4 regions of the Actinomadura luteofluorescens genome follow, and region 3 is predicted to be linked to each of the others. Evidence: riboswitches for the same ligand, from Rfam matches in the RefSeq annotation. Region 3 holds a riboswitch; each other region holds the start of a gene.
The links. Region 3 has a riboswitch for cyclic di-AMP ahead of BJY14_RS39820 (CHAP domain-containing protein). Riboswitches for the same ligand answer to the same signal wherever they lie in the genome.
Positions count from the first base shown of each region.

Region 1: another riboswitch for cyclic di-AMP. It lies ahead of BJY14_RS07465 (CHAP domain-containing protein); the one in region 3 lies ahead of BJY14_RS39820 (CHAP domain-containing protein).
Region 2: another riboswitch for cyclic di-AMP. It lies ahead of BJY14_RS13435 (C40 family peptidase); the one in region 3 lies ahead of BJY14_RS39820 (CHAP domain-containing protein).
Region 4: another riboswitch for cyclic di-AMP. It lies ahead of BJY14_RS28180 (NlpC/P60 family protein); the one in region 3 lies ahead of BJY14_RS39820 (CHAP domain-containing protein).

Region 1 is NZ_JACCBA010000001.1:1,665,604-1,670,084, reverse strand. It holds gene BJY14_RS07475 (M48 family metallopeptidase) at 1-1,288, opposite strand, end outside; gene BJY14_RS07470 (hypothetical protein) at 1,285-2,550, opposite strand; gene BJY14_RS07465 (CHAP domain-containing protein) at 2,590-3,438, opposite strand; cyclic di-AMP (ydaO/yuaA leader) riboswitch at 3,448-3,587, opposite strand; cyclic di-AMP (ydaO/yuaA leader) riboswitch at 3,738-3,935, opposite strand; gene BJY14_RS46425 (C40 family peptidase) at 4,434-4,481, opposite strand, start outside.
Region 2 is NZ_JACCBA010000001.1:2,909,896-2,914,376, forward strand. It holds gene BJY14_RS13425 (FHA domain-containing protein) at 1-55, shown strand, start outside; gene typA (translational GTPase TypA) at 127-1,980, opposite strand; cyclic di-AMP (ydaO/yuaA leader) riboswitch at 2,171-2,306, shown strand; gene BJY14_RS13435 (C40 family peptidase) at 2,314-3,330, shown strand; gene BJY14_RS13440 ((deoxy)nucleoside triphosphate pyrophosphohydrolase) at 3,635-4,021, opposite strand; gene BJY14_RS13445 (Mut7-C RNAse domain-containing protein) at 4,050-4,481, opposite strand, start outside.
Region 3 is NZ_JACCBA010000001.1:8,635,860-8,640,340, reverse strand. It holds gene BJY14_RS39825 (bifunctional glycosyltransferase/CDP-glycerol:glycerophosphate glycerophosphotransferase) at 1-1,397, opposite strand, end outside; gene BJY14_RS39820 (CHAP domain-containing protein) at 1,604-2,371, opposite strand; cyclic di-AMP (ydaO/yuaA leader) riboswitch at 2,383-2,529, opposite strand; gene BJY14_RS39815 (PP2C family protein-serine/threonine phosphatase) at 3,008-4,481, opposite strand, start outside.
Region 4 is NZ_JACCBA010000001.1:6,055,692-6,060,172, forward strand. It holds gene shc (squalene--hopene cyclase) at 1-1,490, shown strand, start outside; gene hpnH (adenosyl-hopene transferase HpnH) at 1,552-2,556, shown strand; gene BJY14_RS28180 (NlpC/P60 family protein) at 2,626-3,363, opposite strand; cyclic di-AMP (ydaO/yuaA leader) riboswitch at 3,373-3,513, opposite strand; gene BJY14_RS28185 (MFS transporter) at 3,742-4,481, shown strand, end outside.

The sequences.
Region 1 (4,481 bases), 7.0 Mb from region 3:
CCAGGTCGGAGATGTTGCGCACCGACAGCGCGTGCTGCATCGACACGAACGTCGCCGGGTCGCGGGTGAGGTTCAGCGCGTGCGCGTCGGCGCGGGCCTCGATGCGGCGGCTCACGAGGTTCTGGACGGGGGCGGCGAGCGTCGTCCCGGCCGTCACGAGCGCGAGGAGGAGCGCGATGGACCTCGGGTCGGCCGCCCCGCCGCCGCTGCGCGCGTCACGTCCGGTGGCGCCGGAGCCGGTCGCGTCGGGATCGAGCCCGGCGCGCCGCAGCAGGCGCGGGGACGTCGTCAGCAGGTACAGCAGGCACAGGGCTCCGGCCACGCCGAGCGCGCCCACGAGCGTGCCCCACAGCACGTCGTCGCGCTTGGCGTGGCCGAGCTCGTGCCCGACGATGGACTCGACCTGGGCGGGCGGCGACTTCAGAAGCGTGTCGTAGAGGACGATGCGGCGCGTGGAGCCGAACCCCGACACGTAGGCGTTCAGCGACGTCGTGCGGCGGGAGGCGTCCGCGACGAGGACGTCCTTGACGGGCACGCCGTCCCGCCGGGCCATCGCCAGCAGGTCGCTTCGCAGCGGCCCCGCCGGCAGCGAGTGGAACTTGTTGAACACCGGCTCCACGGCGAGCGGGTAGACGAACGAGGCGAAGACGACGAGGACGAACCCGCCCGCGGCGGCGCCGGTCCACCAGTAGCGCGGGAAGCGGCGTGTGAGGGTGAAGAGGAGCAGCAGGGCGATCGTGTAGATGACCCACGTGAGGGCGAGGGACTTCGCCTGGTCGACGAGCCACGAGGGCCAGCTCTGCGTGGACAGCCCGTACCGGCGCAGCACGGACTCGCCCCAGACGTCGAACGGGAGCCCCGCGACGCGCAGCAGCGTGGTCAGGGCCATGGTCCCGAGGATGATCCGAAGCGGCCGGCGGCGGGTCTTCGCGGTGGCCCAGCCGAGGAACCGGGCGCCCAGCGGCGTGAGGCCCAGGACCAGGATCAGGGCGAGGCCGACGAGGAGCCCGGTGTAGGCGGGCGGGTTGACGGCCGAGTCGAACGCGCGGGAGCGGGCGATCTCGGCGGGGGTGAAGTCCAGCGCGGGATCGGGTGTCACGCGGCCGCCGGGGACGTGCCCGGGCAGCGGGTTCCACGGCGTGGTCTTCGCGAGGACGGTCGCGACCCCGGCGAAGAGCACGGCGGCGCTGACGGCGGCGGCGATCCGGGGCCGCCGCGCGGGGGCGGCGCCGGGCGTCCGGGCGGCGGCGCCCTCGGCCCGTCCCTCGTCGGTCTCCGCCTCGCTCATGCGAGCTCCTCCTTCACGTAGTCGCGCCACAGTGCGGTGAAGCGCTCCCGGGTGAGGCCGAGCACGTCGCGCAGCGCCGCGGCCTCCGGGGCGCGCCCGGCGGCCCGGTAGAGCCGCACCAGCGCCGCCTCACCGTACCGGTCGGCGACCATCCGGCAGGCGAGCCAGGCCTCCTGGTAGGCCTGGGAGAGGCGGGGGGAGCCGCCGGCGAAGGCGTCGGCGGCGGGGAGCGCGGACGGCGCGCGCCCGGCGGAGACCTCGCGGTGCAGCTCGCCCGCCGCCGTCCGGGTGCTGATCTTGACGCGCCGGTAGCCGACGTAGTCCGCGAAGCCCTCGATCAGCCACAGCGGGGTGCGCCGGTCGCGGGCGCCGCCGGTGGCGACGTGGGTCAGCTCGTGGGTGAGCACGACGTCGCGGCCGAGCTCGTTGAGGCGGCCGAAGGTGCCGGGGGAGACGATGACGCGGTCCTCGCCGTGGCCGGCCCCGGCGGCGGGCGCCACGGTGGCGAGCGCGGCGATCTGGCCGAGGCTCTGCCCGGGGCCGGCGAGCGCGGAGGCGAGGGTCGCGTCGGCGGGGACGAGCGCGACGACCCGCTGCGCCCACGCCTTGCCGACCACGGACGTGACGACCGGGACGGCGGCGTCCAGCCGTTCGGCGATGCCGCCGAGGCCGGCGCCGTCGCCGATGACGAGGCCGGAGCGCCCCCTGACCACCGCCAGGGGGCCGCAGTCCCAGATGTCGGTGTCGTCGGCGAGGCCGCGGGACGTCCCGTCGCCGACGATCGTCCACGTCCCGGCCCGGGGGGCCAGCGTGAGGTAGCGGGTGCGGGCCACGTCGCCCCGGTCGAAGCCGCGCAGCCGGTAGCGCACCTCGACGCGGACGACGGCGGTCGCGCCGTCCATGGCCTCGGTGTCGACGAGGCGCTCCCGCCAGCCTTCCAGGGGAAGCTTCCGGAGGTTCCCGTACACGCGGGACTGGGCGTCCTGGAAGGCGGCGGGGGCGCTGCCCACCGTGGCGAGGAACGCCATGCGGTCGCCGTCGCGGACGGCGCGGGCGCGGTTGGCGAGCACGGCGGCGGCCGTGTCCGGGCTGAACGTCCCGGCGGCCGGGGAGGTGGGGGCTCCGGAGCCCGGCGCCCCGCCGCCGGAGCGCGAGCCGGCCAGGCCGGCGCCCCCGGCGAGGAGGACGGCGGCCCCGCCCGCGCCGAGGGCGAGGACCCTGCGCCGCGTCACGGGGGCGTCCTGCCCGGGGCCTTCCTCCATGGGCGCGATCCTATGCAGGACGCGGGGCGGTGGGCGCCGTCACGACCGGTAGTCCGGGTAGCCGTAGCCGACGACGACGTCTGTGGAACGTTCCTTCACACGGACGGCGTTGTCGGCGTTGCCCTCGACGGTCTCGATCGTGCCGTCGTCGACCTTCTCGACCACCATGCCGACGTGCTCGATGTCGTCGACGGACTCGCCGCCGTCCCAGGCGAAGAAGACGATCGCGCCGGGCCTCGGCTCGGTGCCCCAGCGGCCGTGCTCCTGGAACCAGCGGGCGTGGGCGACGGTCCAGGCATCGCTGCCGACCTGCTCGCTGAAGCCGATCTGCTCGCCCACCCAGGAGACGAACATGTCGCACCAGTTCGCGTCGCCGTAGCCGTCGAGGGAGCCGCCGTCGCGCGCGAGCGTCTCCCGCGCGCGGGACGTGGTCATATACCACTCCTGGAACTTGGTCTCGCCGCCGCCGTCCTCCTCGATGCCCACCTGCGAGCGGGCGAGCCTGATGGCCTGCGCGGCGGTGGGCCGCGACTTCGCGGCGGCCTTCTCGGAGGTCTTCGCCCGCGGCTGCTCGGGACGGGCGTCCCTCTTGGCGGCCGGGGCCTTCGAGGCGGTGGGTTTGGGCGCCTTCCCGGACGCGGGCCCGGACGTGCGCCCGGACGTGCGCCCGGACGGGGCGCCGCGCGCCGTCAGGCCGGGGGCCAGGTCGGCGGCGGCGGAGCTCACCGGGGTGGAACCGAACGGCAGGACCGACGCGTTCGCGGTGGCCGCGGCGGTGCCGAGCACGGCGGCGCCGACGACGACGCCGCCGGTCGTCCGCCATGCGAGGGACAGGGAGTTCGGCTTGCGGTGCCTGCCGGGGGTCTTCTTGCAGTGCGCGCGTGGCACGGGGGGATCTCCTCGACTTCCATGCCGCCTACCGGGTTAGCTGACGGGTTCGGGCGTGGAAGCCGCCCTACGGCCCGCGAAGGCAGGCCGATTCACCCCGAAAGGACGCAGTGGGTCCCCGGTTCCGCGACGGGCCGCGCACAGGGGCACGGCGGTCCGCGGACTCGGCGGTGACGCGCCCGAGAGCGGGCACGCCGGTTCGGATGGGAATCTCGGCGGGCGATGGCGCCCGCGGAGTAAAGGGGGGTGGGGGCGTGACCGCGTGGCGGCCACGCCCCAGGTAACGCTGCGGGATTCACTCCTTGTCTTCCAGACGCCTACCGGGTTAGCTGACGGGTTCGGGCGTGGAAGTGGCCCTACGGCGGCTCTCACCGGACTGCCGGGAGAGACGCGCCGATTCACCCCGGGTGCCGGAATGCCCGTCCGGAGAGGTTCTCCGGACTCCGGCGGTGTGGGTCCCCGGCTCCGCGCTGAGGCGGATTCGGCGCTGCCGCTGCGATCCTGGGGGCGAGATGGGGCCCGGCGCGGGACCTGTCTCCCGCGTGCGAACGAGCGGCGCCTGATGTTGTGGGCGGACGGCGTCCCGTCTCCGGGGACCGCCCGGGGCCTGCCCCGTGTACGCCACCGCGGCTGCGCGCTCAGCGCCATGCACGCTGCGGGCGTGCGCCCGGTGGACGGGGTCGGCCTGGTCTGCTTCGAGACCGTGCGGCGCCTTCGGGCGCCGCGGGACGGCACGTGGGGCGTGCCGCCCTGGGGGGAGCGGCGCGTGGCTCGCGCCGCCGTCACGCGGGTGCTGGATGCGCCGCGTGGGGCCGGGGCGCCTGGTGGGCGCCGCGGGGCCACGGCGTCTGGAGGGCGCCGTGAGTGGTGACAACGTACCAAAACCCCAAAAGAAGGCAAACCCCCCCAAAATCAACAACGGACCAGGTCAAGCCTGGTCCGTTGTCGACGAGGGTCCGTCAAGCCCGCCCGAGGGGGACCGTCAGGGCCGTGTGTCAGGGGCGTCCGGCGCCGTAGTAGTTGCTCAGGTAGTAGCCGGAGGT
Region 2 (4,481 bases), 5.7 Mb from region 3:
CGGCGACCAGCTCCGCCTGGCCGCCGACGTCACGGGCACCGTCCAGCTGAGCTGAGCGGCACATAGCGAAGGGGCGGCCCCGCGGTTCTCAGAACCGCGGGGCCGCCCCCTTTGTCACTTCGGTGCTCAGCCGGCGCGCTTGGTGCGGGCCCGCGTGCGCTCCCGCTCCTTGGCGTCCAGGACGACCTTGCGGATGCGCACGGCGGTCGGGGTGACCTCGACGCACTCGTCCTCGCGGCAGAACTCCAGGGCCTCCTCCAGCGACAGTCGGCGGGGCGGGGTGAGCCGCTCCAGCTCGTCGCCGGTGGACGACCGCATGTTCGTGAGCTTCTTCTCCTTGGTGATGTTGACGTCCATGTCGTCGGCGCGGGAGTTCTCCCCGACGATCATGCCCTCGTACACCTCGGTGGTCGGGCCGACGAAGAACGTCCCGCGCTCCTGGAGGTTGGTGATCGCGAAGGCCGTGGCGGCGCCGGACCGGTCGGCGACGAGCGAACCGGACGGGCGGGTGCGCAGCTCGCCGAACCAGGGCTCGTAGTCCTCGAAGACGTGGTGCGCCATGCCGGTGCCGCGCGTCTCCGTCATGAACTCGGTACGGAAGCCGATCAGGCCGCGGGCCGGGACGAGGAACTCCATCCGGATCCAGCCCGTGCCGTGGTTCGTCATGTGCTCCATGCGGCCCTTGCGGACCGCCATCAGCTGCGTGACGGCGCCGAGGTACTCCTCGGGGATGTCGACGGTGAGCCGCTCGACCGGCTCGTGCTTCTTGCCGTCGATCTCCCGCGTGACGACCTGCGGCTTGCCGACCGTCAGCTCGTAGCCCTCGCGGCGCATGTTCTCGACCAGGATCGCCAGGGCCAGCTCGCCGCGGCCCTGCACCTCCCAGGCGTCGGGACGCTCGGTCGGCAGCACCCGGATCGACACGTTGCCGACGAGCTCGCGGTCGAGCCGGTCCTTGACCATCCGGGCGGTGACCTTGGTGCCCTTCTCGCGGCCCGCCATCGGCCCGGTGTTGGTGCCGATCGTCATGGAGATCGCGGGCTCGTCCACCGTGATCAGCGGCAGCGGGCGCGGGTCGTCGGGGTCGGCGATCGTGTCGCCGATCATGATGTCGGGGATCCCGGCGATGGCGATGATGTCGCCGGGCCCGGCCTCGTCCGCGGGCTTGCGGGTGAGCGCCTCCGTCATCAGCAGCTCGGTGATCTTCACCCGGTCGACGCTGCCGTCGTGCCGGCACCACGCGACCTGCTGGCCCTTCTTGATCGTGCCGGCATGCACCCGGCACAGCGCGATCCGGCCCAGGTAGCTGGAGGCGTCCAGGTTCGTCACGTGCGCCTGGAGCGGGGCGTCGGGGTCGTAGGACGGCGCGGGGATCGTCTCGGTGATGACCTTGAACAGCGGCTCCAGGTCGTCGCTGCCGGGCATCGCGCCGTCGGCGGGCTTGTCGAGCGAGGCCCGCCCGGCGCGGCCGGACGCGTACACGATCGGGAAGTCGATCTGGTCCTCGTCGGCGTCGAGGTCCATGAACAGCTCGTAGGTCTCGTCCACGACCTCGTCGATGCGCGCGTCGGGACGGTCGGTCTTGTTCACGACCAGGATCACCGGCAGCCGCGCGGCGAGCGCCTTGCGCAGCACGAACCGGGTCTGCGGGAGCGGGCCCTCGCTGGCGTCGACCAGGAGCACGACGCCGTCCACCATGGACAGGCCGCGCTCGACCTCGCCGCCGAAGTCGGCGTGTCCCGGGGTGTCGATGATGTTGATGGTCAGCCCGTTGTGCAGGACCGCGGTGTTCTTCGCGAGGATCGTGATCCCCTTCTCGCGCTCCAGGTCGTTGGAGTCGAGCACGCGGTCGTCGACGTCCTGGTTCTCGCGGAAGGCTCCGGACTGCCAGAGCATGGCGTCGACCAGCGTCGTCTTGCCATGGTCGACATGGGCGACGATCGCGACGTTACGGAGGTCGTCGCGCGTGGAGATGGGCATGCGGGTTCGCCTTGCGTGAGAGTTCGGGAGTCGCCGCAGACGTGCGGCCGGACCCATTCTACTTGGCCGTGCGTACCACCCACTCCGAGCCGTTCGTCCCACCCGTCGCAGGGGCCTCGATTGGCCAACTTTGCGCATCCTTTGTAATCTGCCCGAGATCCGGTCGTCCGGAGTCCCACCCCCCGGGACTGCGACCGGAACGCCGAATCTCCCGCACGACGGGAGAACCGGGGACCCATCACCTCGGGGTGAATCGACGTTCGTCGTAGGGCGACTCCTGGCCCGAACCCGTCAGCTAACCCGGTAGGCGCACGAGGAGAGGAGAACACCGGCTTGGCTCCGGATCCCCATCGGCGGCGTCGCGTCCTGCCCACCGCCACCGCGACCCTGCTCCTGATCGGCCTCGGCGCCACCGCGCCGGACCTCGCCCACGCCGCCCAGCCGTTCCGGCCCGCCTCCGCGCCCCTGGCGCCGAGCCCCACGCCGACGACGGAGAAGGGCCTGCGCAAGAGCCTCGACGCGCTGAACGAAGAGGCCGAGATCCTCACGGAGAAGTTCAACAAGGCCCGCGTGGAGTTCAACAAGGCCCGCAAGGCCGAGCAGGACGCCACCAGGGAGGCCGAGCGGCTGCGCGCCCTCGCCGAGCCCGCCCGCCAGAAGCTCGGAAGCCTAGCCGCCGCGAACTACATGGCCGGCGGCCCCGACGTCCTCTTCGGCTCCGGCGCCTCCGCCGAGGGCCTGTCCGACCGCGCCTTCCTCGCGCAGAGCCAGGCCACCGCCGTCCTCGCCCTGAAGAAGCAGATCGACCAGGCCGACGCCGCGGAACGCACCGCGAAGGCGAAGACCGCGCAGGTCAAGAAGGCCTGGGACGACGCCAAGAAGACCCGCGAGGCCGCCAAGACCAAGGTCGCCGAGGTGATGAAGCGCCTCGACAAGCTGACCACCACCCACGCGAGCGACCCCCGCACCGGCCTCAGCGCCACCGTGAAGGGCTCCGGCCTCCCCGCCAAGATGGCCCGCAAGGCCCTCACCAAACTCGGCTCCCCGTACGTCTGGGCCGCCGCCGGCCCGAGCAGCTTCGACTGCTCCGGCCTCGTCGTCTGGGCCTACGCCCAGGTCGGCAAGCCCGGCCTCCCCCACTACACCGGCGACCTGTTCGCCATGGGCTCGAAGGTCTCGCGCGGCGCCCTCCGCTCCGGCGACCTCGTGTACTTCGGCGGCAACCTTCACCACATGGGCATCTACCTGGGCGACGGCAAGTACCTCCACGCCCCCCAGACCGGCGACGTGGTAAAGATCTCCAAACTCTCCGACCGCTCCGACTTCGCCGGCGCGAACCGTATTTCTTAGCTTTTTTCTCCTCCTTCGGGCCTAGCGGCCCTCCATCGTCGATAAAAGCGGGCGATCGCTGGCATCGCTCCGTCTCGCCTGGCGGCTCGCTGCTGTGCCTATGGCAGTGCTCTCCTCCTTCGGGCCTTGGCGGCCCTCCATCGTCGAGCACCGCGGGCGATCGCTGGCATCGCTCCGACTCGCCTGGCGGCTCGCTGCGCGATCAGGTTCTCGCAAGCTCGAACCTGCCTTCGGACGCGATCGCAACCGTTGGGTTGCTGCGTGGTTGCTGTGTCGGCTGAGGTCGGCGCGTGCGGTGGCGTGGCTAGGTGAGGCCTTGTTTTGCTAGGGCCTCGATCACTGGGCGGTCGCCGGGGAGCCAGTTGAGGTTTTGGAGTTCGGGCGGGGTCAGCCAGCGGAGTTGTAGGTGCTCCAGGGCTTGCGGCTCGCCTTCTACCAGTTCGGCCGTCCAGACGCGCAGGACGGCGCGGGTGCTGAGGCGCCAGTCGCCGCCCACGCGGCGGCCCAGGCGTACCTTGACGGCCAGTTCCTCGTGGCACTCGCGCACCAGGGCGTCCTCGTCGGACTCCCCGGGGTCGACCTTGCCGCCGGGGAGCTCCCAGCCGCCCGCCATGTGCGGCGGCTCGGCGCGCTGGGCGGCCAGCAGCCGCCCGTCCGCGAGGATCGCCGCCCCCACCACCACGAGATCGATCGTGATCAGCTCCTCTCCCTGTTCGTGATCAGACCGCGGCGCCCGTCTTCCCGGTTCCGTTCCCCCGGAGGGAGTCGACCAGTCGCGTGGCGTCGCGGACGATCTCCTCCAGGTGGTCGCCGTGCGCCCCGCGCCAGTACACCTGGCCGCACCCGGCGCAGCGGCCGTAGACGTCGTAGCTGCGGCGCGTGCCCGACTGGAGCTCGCGCTCGATCTCCTGCTTGTCGACCGGGACGAGCTCGCCGTTGCAGGCGGTGCAGCGCGTCCACGGGCGCAGGACGGGCGCGAAGCGGTCGAGCAGGTCGCGGAGCTGGTCGTCAGGGCGCGAGCCGCGGACGTAGGCGCCGAACCACAGCGCGCGGCGGCGCAGGAGGCCGCGGTCCTGGGTGAGCAGGACGCGGCGCTCCTCGTTGGCCTGGACGACCAGCGCCGGGTCGTCCATGTCGTTGTGGTAGGCGGT
Region 3 (4,481 bases):
AACCCGAAAGGGCGGATCTTGCGGGCCGGGTCGAACTCGGCCCGCCAGGTGAGCCGGTCGCCCTCGTGCCGGACGGACGCGCGGATCCGTCCCTTCCTCGCCCGGCGGCGCCGGTCGAGGAACTCCAGCGTTCCGGCCAGCTCCGCTCCCCGCGGGATCCGCTCCAGCGGGTTCAGCACGTACCCGGCCATGAGCACGCGGCCGCCGCGCGTCTCCAGCCGGGTGACGGTGTTCGCCGGGCGCAGCTCCCGGAGGGGCCGCACGTGGAAGCCGAAGGCCGTGACGTCCAGGACGCGGCGGCCGAGCGTCCCGCGGGGGCGCCCGGCGCCCCAGTAGACGCGCCCGTCCCGCTCCACGAGGCGGGCGCGCAGTTCGGGACGCTTCACGGGGTCGTACTCGGCGGCGGCGAGCGCCCCCGCGTGGTCGCCCTCGCGGATCAGGTGGGCGGCGATCGCGGGCAGCGGGTTGGCCTGCTCGAAGACCCGCGGGTCCAGTTCGGCCAGGTAGGCGGCGGCCAGATCGAGGAAGCGCGCCTGGTGGGCGGGGGCCTTGTCGCGCAGGTCGCGCAGGTAGAGCACCAGGTCGTGGTTGACGAACTTGACGTCCTTGGCCCGCTGCAGGTCGTAGGCGCCGCGCAGCGCGAAGAGCATGTCGATGCGGCGGTGGATCTCCAGCCGGTCGGCGAAGTTGGCCAGCTCGGTGCGCCGGTTGGAGATCGACGGCGCCCGCGTCCGCTCCTTGACCAGCCAGTTGTAGACGCGGTGCGGGATCAGGGCGGTGCGCCCCGCCTCAAGGTAGGCCTCGGCGGTGAACAGCAGGTCCTCGTAGTGCAGCCGCTCCACGAACCGCAGCCCGTGCTCCTCCAGGAAACCGCGCCGGTACGCCTTGTTGGTCGACAGGGTGTCGTAGAGGAGGTCGGGGTTCTCGTTCAGCGACTCGTAGACGGCGCTGTGCCGGTAGAGCCACGGATACCAGGGGCGGATGCGTCCCTTGGCGCCCTCGGGCACGTCGAGGAAGATCCGGTCGCAGAGCCCGGAGACCATGTCGGCGCCGGTGTCCTCGGCGGCGGCGAGGAGGTTGAGGCAGGCGTGCCGGTCCAGCAGGTCGTCGCTGTCGAGGAACATCACGTACCGGCCCGTGGACGTCTCGATCCCGGTGTTGCGGGGACGGCCGCATCCCCCGGAGTTGGCCGGCAGGTGGACGGCCCGGACCCGTCCGGGATGGGCCGCGGCGAGCCGGTCGGCGGCCTCGCCGGTGCCGTCGGTGCTCGCGTCGTCGACGATCACCGTCTCGACGCCGCCCAGCGACTGCGCCAGCGTCGAGGCCACCGCCCGCGGGAGCCTCCGCGCGTCGTTGTAGGCGATCACCACCACGCTGACATCCGGGCGCACCGCCATGGGCATCCCCCTCCGCAGACTCCGGCGTGCTGCTTTCCTTTCCACGAACGCCGCACTGAGGTCCAAGAGGGATCAAAAGCTGTCAACGCTTCGCATTACCCACCGTGAGCGGAGGCATTGGGCACAACACCCGGAACACCTGAAGGCGCCCGGCCGGGGGGCCGGGCGCCCTCATGGAGTGTGCGCCTTCTCGGGGGGCGTTCGGGTCAGCGGGCGTAGTCGGGGTAGCCGTAGCCGACGACCTGCGACTTCTCGCGGACCTTCTTCTTCACCGCGTTCTCGGTGTTGCCCTCGATGGTGGTGATGCTGCCGTCGCCGTTGTCCTTGACGACGATGCCGACGTGGTCGATGTCACCGATGCCGGCCTTCGAGCCGTCCTGCCAGTCGAAGAACACCACGGCGCCCGGCTTGGCCTTGTGGCCCCAGCGGTCGGTCTGCTTGAACCAGCTGGCGTGCTGGACGGTGTAGGCGTCCCAGCCCATGTTCTTGACGCCGGTCTGGGCGCCGAGCCAGGAGACGAACATGTTGCACCACTGGGCGCCGTTGTACTCCTTGACCGAGAAGCCGCCGTCGCGCTTGGCGGTGGCCTTCGCCTGCGGGGTCGAGACGTACCACTTGTGGTACTTGGTCTGGCCGCCCTTGCCCTCGTGGACGCCGACCTGCTGCTGCGCGAGCTTGATCACTTCGGCGGGCTTGACGGCGTGCGGGGGGACCTTGAAGCCCTCGCGCCGCGCCTCGGCCGCGACGTTCTCGGCCTTCACAGTCTTGACCTGGGAGGAGTCGTGCGCGGCGGTGCCCTGCTCGGCGACCGCCGCCGTCTGGGCGGAGGTCTCGGCGACCGCGCGGCCGCCGGCGAGGGGGTTGACCACCGAGAGCCCGACCGCGCCGGCCAGGACCGCGCCGACGGCGACGCCGACGGCCTTGTCCTCGGGCGTGAGGCGGTGGAGCGAAAGTCGATCGAACAGACCGGACATGCAGGGAATCTCCTTGTCTTCCATGGCGCCTACCGGGTTAGCTGACGGATTCGGGCATGGAAGCAGCCCTACGGCGCGACTCTCGGGCGCGCCGATTCACCCCAGAAACGTGGGTCCCCGGCTCCGATCCGGTCGCATCGACCGGGCGGACTCGGCCTCGCACCGCGCGAGCGGTGCAGGTATACGGATGCCTTCACTGACAGATCTTGATGAGGGGGCGCGCGTCACATGGCGCGCATCGCGTGCGGATTCCGCTCCGCGATCCTCGGCCGCGCATGGTGCGGCCGGTGGCAACGCATGGGACGCGTTGCGTGATTCGGGATCGAAGGTACCAACCTTCTCAAGAAAAGCAAACCAGGCATAAAGTAAAGTCTTGCCTGCTCAAAGCCCTTCCAAGAGACTCCCAACACGGAGACGGTCCCGCGTCTTCCCGATCTTTGTCAGGACGCCCCGCAACCCCTTGCCCGCCGTACTTACCGGCCCTTCGGGAAAAGGTAAAGAAGATCGAATTGCGGGCGGCCGGCACCTGCCGCCCGGGTGTCCGCGACCTCGACCACCCCGCCGGGTGAGGCGCACGTCACACTCGGCGATCTTGGCTGGCCAGGCGTGCGGTTCGTCACCGCGAGGCCCGGACGGTCACTCCACGTAAAGGGCGAAGAGCGTGGTGTCGTCGGCCGCCCGGTCGTGCTCCATCCGCGCGAGCACCTCGTCCAGCACCCGCTCGGGACGCGAGGAGCTGTCACGCAGGATGTGGGTCAGGCGGCCGATCCGCTCGTCCAGGTCCGCGTCCCTGCGCTCCACCAGGCCGTCGGTGTAGAGGAAGAGCATGTCGCCCGAGTCGAGCCCGGTGGTGATCGTCGTGTACTCCCAGCCGGGCATGGCGCCGAGCATCGGGTCCCGGACCACCTCCAGCGGGGTCGCCCGCCCGTCCCGGACCAGGATCGGCGGCGGATGGCCCGCGCACGTCCACTCCAGGACGTGGCGGGCCGGGTCGTAGTGGGCGACGATGGCGGTGCCCGTCGCGGGCGGGTCCATGGCGCCGATCAACTCGTTCAGCCAGCCGACCAGCCGTCCCGCCCGCTCCCCCGTACAGGCGAGGCCGAGCAGGCCGTTCCGCGTCCGCGCCATCGCCGCCGCCGCCGGCAGCCCGTGCCCGGCCGCGTCCCCGATGGCGAACATCGCCCGCCCGTCCTGGAGGGCCTTGGTCGCGAACCAGTCGCCGCCGATGCGGGCCGTGCTCTCCGCCGCCATGCTGCGGATCGAGGTGCACATGCCCGGAAGCTGCTCCACCTCGTCCTCGTCCGGCAGGATGGCCCGCCGCAGCGTCACCGCCACGCGCCGCTCCTGCGCCGTCCGCGCCTGCTGGCGCAGCATCTGCCGGCGGGTCTCGGCCAGCGCGCGCTCCACCCCGCGCCGCCGGGTGATGTCCTGCGAGACGATGTTGATCGAGACGGGCAGCCCGGACTCCCCGAGCACCGGCTCGGCGAACACCCACAGGTGGCGGGGCGTCCCGTCGTGGCCGATCACGCGGTGCTCCGCCTCGACCGGCTCACGACGCGAGAACATCGTCTGCACGGCCTCCTCGACCAGCGGGAGGTCGTCGTCGGCCACGACCTTCGGCAGGTCGTGCGGCATCGGCGGCACCTCGTCGGGGGAAAGGCCGTAGTTGGCCAGCATCTGCGGCGTCCAGTCCGCCTCCCCCGTCGCGAGGTCCCACTCCCCGAACCCGATCAGGGCGAGCCGCTCGACCCGCTCCAGCCGCCGCGCGATGCGGTCCTCGGCCAGGTGGTAACGCCAGGTCACGCAGATGCCGGTCGGCACCCGCACGCACCGCACGCTCATCCGCGACGAGCGGGACAGGCCGCGCTGAGCCGTCGAGTACTGGATCGAGGAACGTTCCAATCGCGTCCCGGACTCCAGCACCCCGACATAGTCGTCGAACAGGCCGCTGAGCACCGCACCCGGATCCGTCCGCAGCAGCCGCAGCCCGGTCAGCTCCTCCCGGCCCCGCCCGAACATGTCCTTGGCAACACCGTTGAGCTCCGCGAAGAGGAAGTCCGCCACATTGCCGTCCGGCCCCCGCACCGGGACCAGATGGGCCGCCGAGTCG
Region 4 (4,481 bases), 2.6 Mb from region 3:
AGGGCAGCCGCGTCTTCACCCGCGTCTGGCTGGCGCTGTTCGGGCAGTGGTCCTGGGACGACCTGCCGGTCATGCCGCCCGAGCTGGTGCTCCTGCCGAGCCGCGTCCCGCTGAACGTCTACGACTGGGCGTGCTGGGCGCGGCAGACGATCGTCCCGCTGACGATCCTCGGGTCGCTGCGCCCCGTCCGGGCGCTGCCGTTCGACCTGCCCGAACTGCGCCGCGGCGTCATGCCGGCCCGGGACGCCCGGGGCTGGGGGGCCGCGTTCAACGCCCTCGACCGGGTCCTGCACGTGTACGAGAAGCGGCCGGTGCGCCCGCTGCGCCGGGCGGCGCTGCGCCGGGCGGCCGACTGGATCATCGCCAGGCAGGAGGCCGACGGCTGCTGGGGCGGGATCCAGCCGCCGTGGGTGTACTCGCTGATGGCGCTGCACGAACTCGGCTACGGCCTCGACCATCCGGTCATCAGGCGGGGCCTGGACGGGCTCGAACGCTTCACGATCCGCGACGGGAGGGGACGTCGCCTCGAGGCGTGCCAGTCGCCCGTCTGGGACACGGTGCTCGCCATGAACGCGCTCGCCGACGCGGGCGTGGCCGCCGACCACCCCGCCCTGCTGCGGGCCGCCGAGTGGGTAGCCGGTGAGGAGGTCCGCGGTCCGGGGGACTGGGCGGTGAAGCGGCCGGACGTCCCGCCGGGCGGCTGGGCGTTCGAGTTCGACAACGACGTCTACCCCGACACCGACGACACCGCCGAGGCGATCCTCGCGCTGCGCAGGGTCGCCTTACCGGAGGCTGAGGAGCCGATCAGGCGGGCCGTCCGCTGGCTGGAGGGGATGGCGTCGCGCGACGGCGGCTTCGGCGCCTTCGACGCCGACAACACCCGCGAGCTGTGCACGAAGCTGCCCTTCTGCGACTTCGGCGCCGTCATCGACCCGCCGTCCGCCGACGTCACCGCCCATGTCGTCGAGGCGCTGTCGAAGGAGGGCCTCGCGGAGTCGGCCGTGGTCAGGCGTGCCGTCGTGTGGCTGCTCAGGGCGCAGGAGGCGGACGGCTCGTGGTTCGGGCGCTGGGGCGCGAACCACGTCTACGGGACGGGCGGCGTGGTGCCCGCGCTGGTCGCGGCCGGGGTCGGCCCCGGCAAGCCCGCGATCCGGCGCGCCGTCGTCTGGCTGGAGGACCACCAGAACCCGGACGGCGGCTGGGGCGAGGACCTGCGCTCCTACGACGACCCCGCGTGGATCGGGCGTGGGGAGTCCACCCCGTCGCAGACGGCCTGGGCGCTGCTGGCGCTGCTGGCCGCGGGCGAGCGCACCCCGGCCGTGGAGGCGGGCGTGCGGTGGCTCGTCGAGCACCAGCGCCCGGACGGCACCTGGGACGAGGACCTGTTCACCGGCACCGGCTTCCCCGGCGACTTCTACATCAACTACCACCTGTACCGGCTGGTCTTCCCCGTGAGCGCCCTCGGCCGCTACCTGGACGGTGCGGCGTGAGGCGGGCGCGCGGTCCGGTGAAGGCCACCGGGTCCACCCTGCACAAGGAGGTCCGGACACCATGAGCATGCCGCTCCGCCAGAGCCTTCGCATCGGGGGCTACATCCTGCGCAACAAGCTGCGCGGCCGGGAGAAGTTCCCGCTCATCGTCGAGCTGGAACCCCTGTTCGCCTGCAACCTCGCCTGCGCCGGCTGCGGGAAGATCCAGCACCCGCACGACGTGCTGAAGAAACGCATGCCGGTCGAGCAGGCCCTCGCCGCCATCGAGGAGTGCGGGGCGCCGATGGTCTCCATCGCGGGCGGCGAGCCGCTCATGCACCCGCAAATCGACGAGCTGGTGAAGGAGCTCGTCCGGCGCAAGAAGTTCGTCTTCCTGTGCACGAACGCCTTGCTCATCCCCAAGAAGCTCGACAAGTTCACGCCGTCGCCGTACTTCGCCTGGGCGGTGCACATCGACGGCCTGCGGGAACGCCACGACGAGTCCGTCTGCAAGGAGGGAGTGTTCGACGAGGCCGTCGCGGCCGTCAAGGAATGCAAGCGGCGCGGGTTCCGCGTCACGACCAACACGACGATCTTCAATACGGACACGCCGCAGACCGTCATCGACGTCATGAACTACCTCAACGACGACCTCCGGGTCGACGAGATGATGATCTCGCCCGGCTACGCCTACGACAAGGCGCCCGACCAGGACCACTTCCTCGGCGTCCAGGAGACGCGGGAGCTGTTCCGCAAGGCGTTCGGGGACGGCAACCGCAAGCGGTGGCGCTTCAACCACTCGCCCCTGTTCCTGGACTTCCTGGAAGGCAAGGTCGACTTCCCCTGCACGGCCTGGGCGATCCCGTCCTACTCGCTCTTCGGCTGGCAGCGTCCCTGCTACCTGATGTCGGACGGCTACGCGCAGACCTACCAGGAACTCCTGGACGAGACCGACTGGGACTCCTACGGACGGGGACGCGATTCCCGCTGCGCCAACTGCATGGCCCACTGCGGCTACGAACCCACGGCCGTCTTCTCGACCCTCGGTTCCCTGAAGGAGTCCCTGCGGGCCGTCCGCTCGGTCTGACCTGTCCCGCTCCTCGGCCCGTTCCGCCCGGCACCGGCGTTGAGCCGATGCCGGGCATCTCCTGCCGGCCTACTTGAGGGACGTCGGCCGGTACGCCTTGTACTCGTCGTCCGAGGACAGCCCGTAGTCGAGCGTCCGGTGGTCGGTTCCGTACCGGCCGCGCTGCTCGTAGGCCCAGTACGACGAGTGCTCCTTGTCGGCCCACTTCTCGAAGATGACGACGTGCCGCGTGGTGTTGCTGCCGAGGGCGTCCATGACGAGGTCGCCCTTCTTCAGCTCGGACATCTCGATGCGTTCGGTGTACCGGGACGAGGTGAGGCCGACGGTGTTCGTCCCGGGCTCGGGCAGGCCGAGCGCCATGGACACGAAGCCCGAGCAGTCGGTGCGGTAGCCGTTGTGCGTGCTCGTCTGGCTGTAGGGGACCCGCTCGTCGGAGTGCGGATGCCAGGTCTCGGCCCGCTTGATGACCTTGGACCGCTCGTCCGACACGGGCTCGGCGGCCAGCTTCTTGGTCTTGGTCTTGGTCTTCGTGGACGGCTCGGCCTTCGCCGGTGCCTTGAACTCCTTCAGGACCTCGGCCTGGGCCCTGACCTGCTCCTGCGGTGCCGCCCTCCGCGGCGCGGCCTGCTGCCCCGCGGTCCGCTGCTGCGGCACGGTCTGGACGGCGGCGACGTTCTCGGTGGACGCGTGCTGCAAGGTCGTCGGCACTGCCGCCGTCACGCCGAAGACGGCGAGACCTGTCAGCGTGACCGTGGCCCAGGGGCCGGGCCGGAGGACGCGCGACCGCTTGCTCTGCTTGCCTTTCAAGGGGGGCTCCTTGCTTCCATGTGCCGCCTACCGGGTTAGCTGACGGGTTCGGACGTGGAAGTCGCCCTACGGCCCGAGAACAGGCCGATTCACCCCAGTGCGGGTTGGGTCCCCGGCTCCGCGCCACGGCGGACTCGGCGGGTGCCGCTGGAAGACAGCGGCTCTGACGATGTGGGGCCCGATCGATGAGGGGTCTCGGGCCTTGGCGCACGGGGATGGCACCCCGCCCCACCGGAGTGGGACAAAACGCCTGGCAGACGCCTTGAAGGGGCAAAGCTACTGAAACCTCCCAGGGAGGGCAAGGTCACCTCTAGACGGAGGAGAAGCCTCCAGTTATTATCCGGAGGAGAATCCTTCATTTATTGGGAGGTGGGTTCCATGACCGCCATCACGGCGCGGACCGCGTCCGGCCCGTCCGCGGGCACCCCGAACCGGCGCTGGGCGGCGCTGGTCGTCATCGCCGTCGCGCAGCTGATGATCGCGCTCGACGCCACGATCGTGAACATCGCGCTGCCGACGGCCCAGCACGCGCTCGGCTTCGGCGACGCCGACCGGCAGTGGGTGATCACCGCCTACACCCTCTCCTTCGCCGGGCTGCTCCTGCTCGGCGGCCGGATCGCCGACCTGGTCGGGCGGCGCCGCAGCTTCCTGGCCGGGCTGGCCGGATTCGCGATCGCCTCGATGATCGCCGGGGCCGCCCCGGGCTTCGGGGTCCTCGTGGCCGGGCGCGCCCTGCAGGGGGCGTTCGCCGCGCTCCTCGCCCCGACCGCCCTGTCCCTGCTGGCGGTGACCTTCACCGAACCCAAGGAGCGCGCGAAGGCGTTCGGCGTGTACGGCGCCGTGGCCAGCAGCGGCGCGGCGGTCGGCCTGCTGCTCGGCGGCGCGCTCACCCAGTACGCCGACTGGCGCTGGTGCCTCTACGTCAACGTCGCGATCGCCGCGGCCGCGTCGGTGGCGGGACGGATCGTCCTTCCGGCGCCGCCCGGCTTCCCCGGGTCGCGCCTCGACTGGATCTCCGCCGTCCTCGTCACCGGCGGCCTGGCCGCCGTCGTGTACGGCGCGGGCCAGGCCGCCCCGCACGGCTGGGACGCGTGGCGGACCACCGCGCCGCTCGCGGC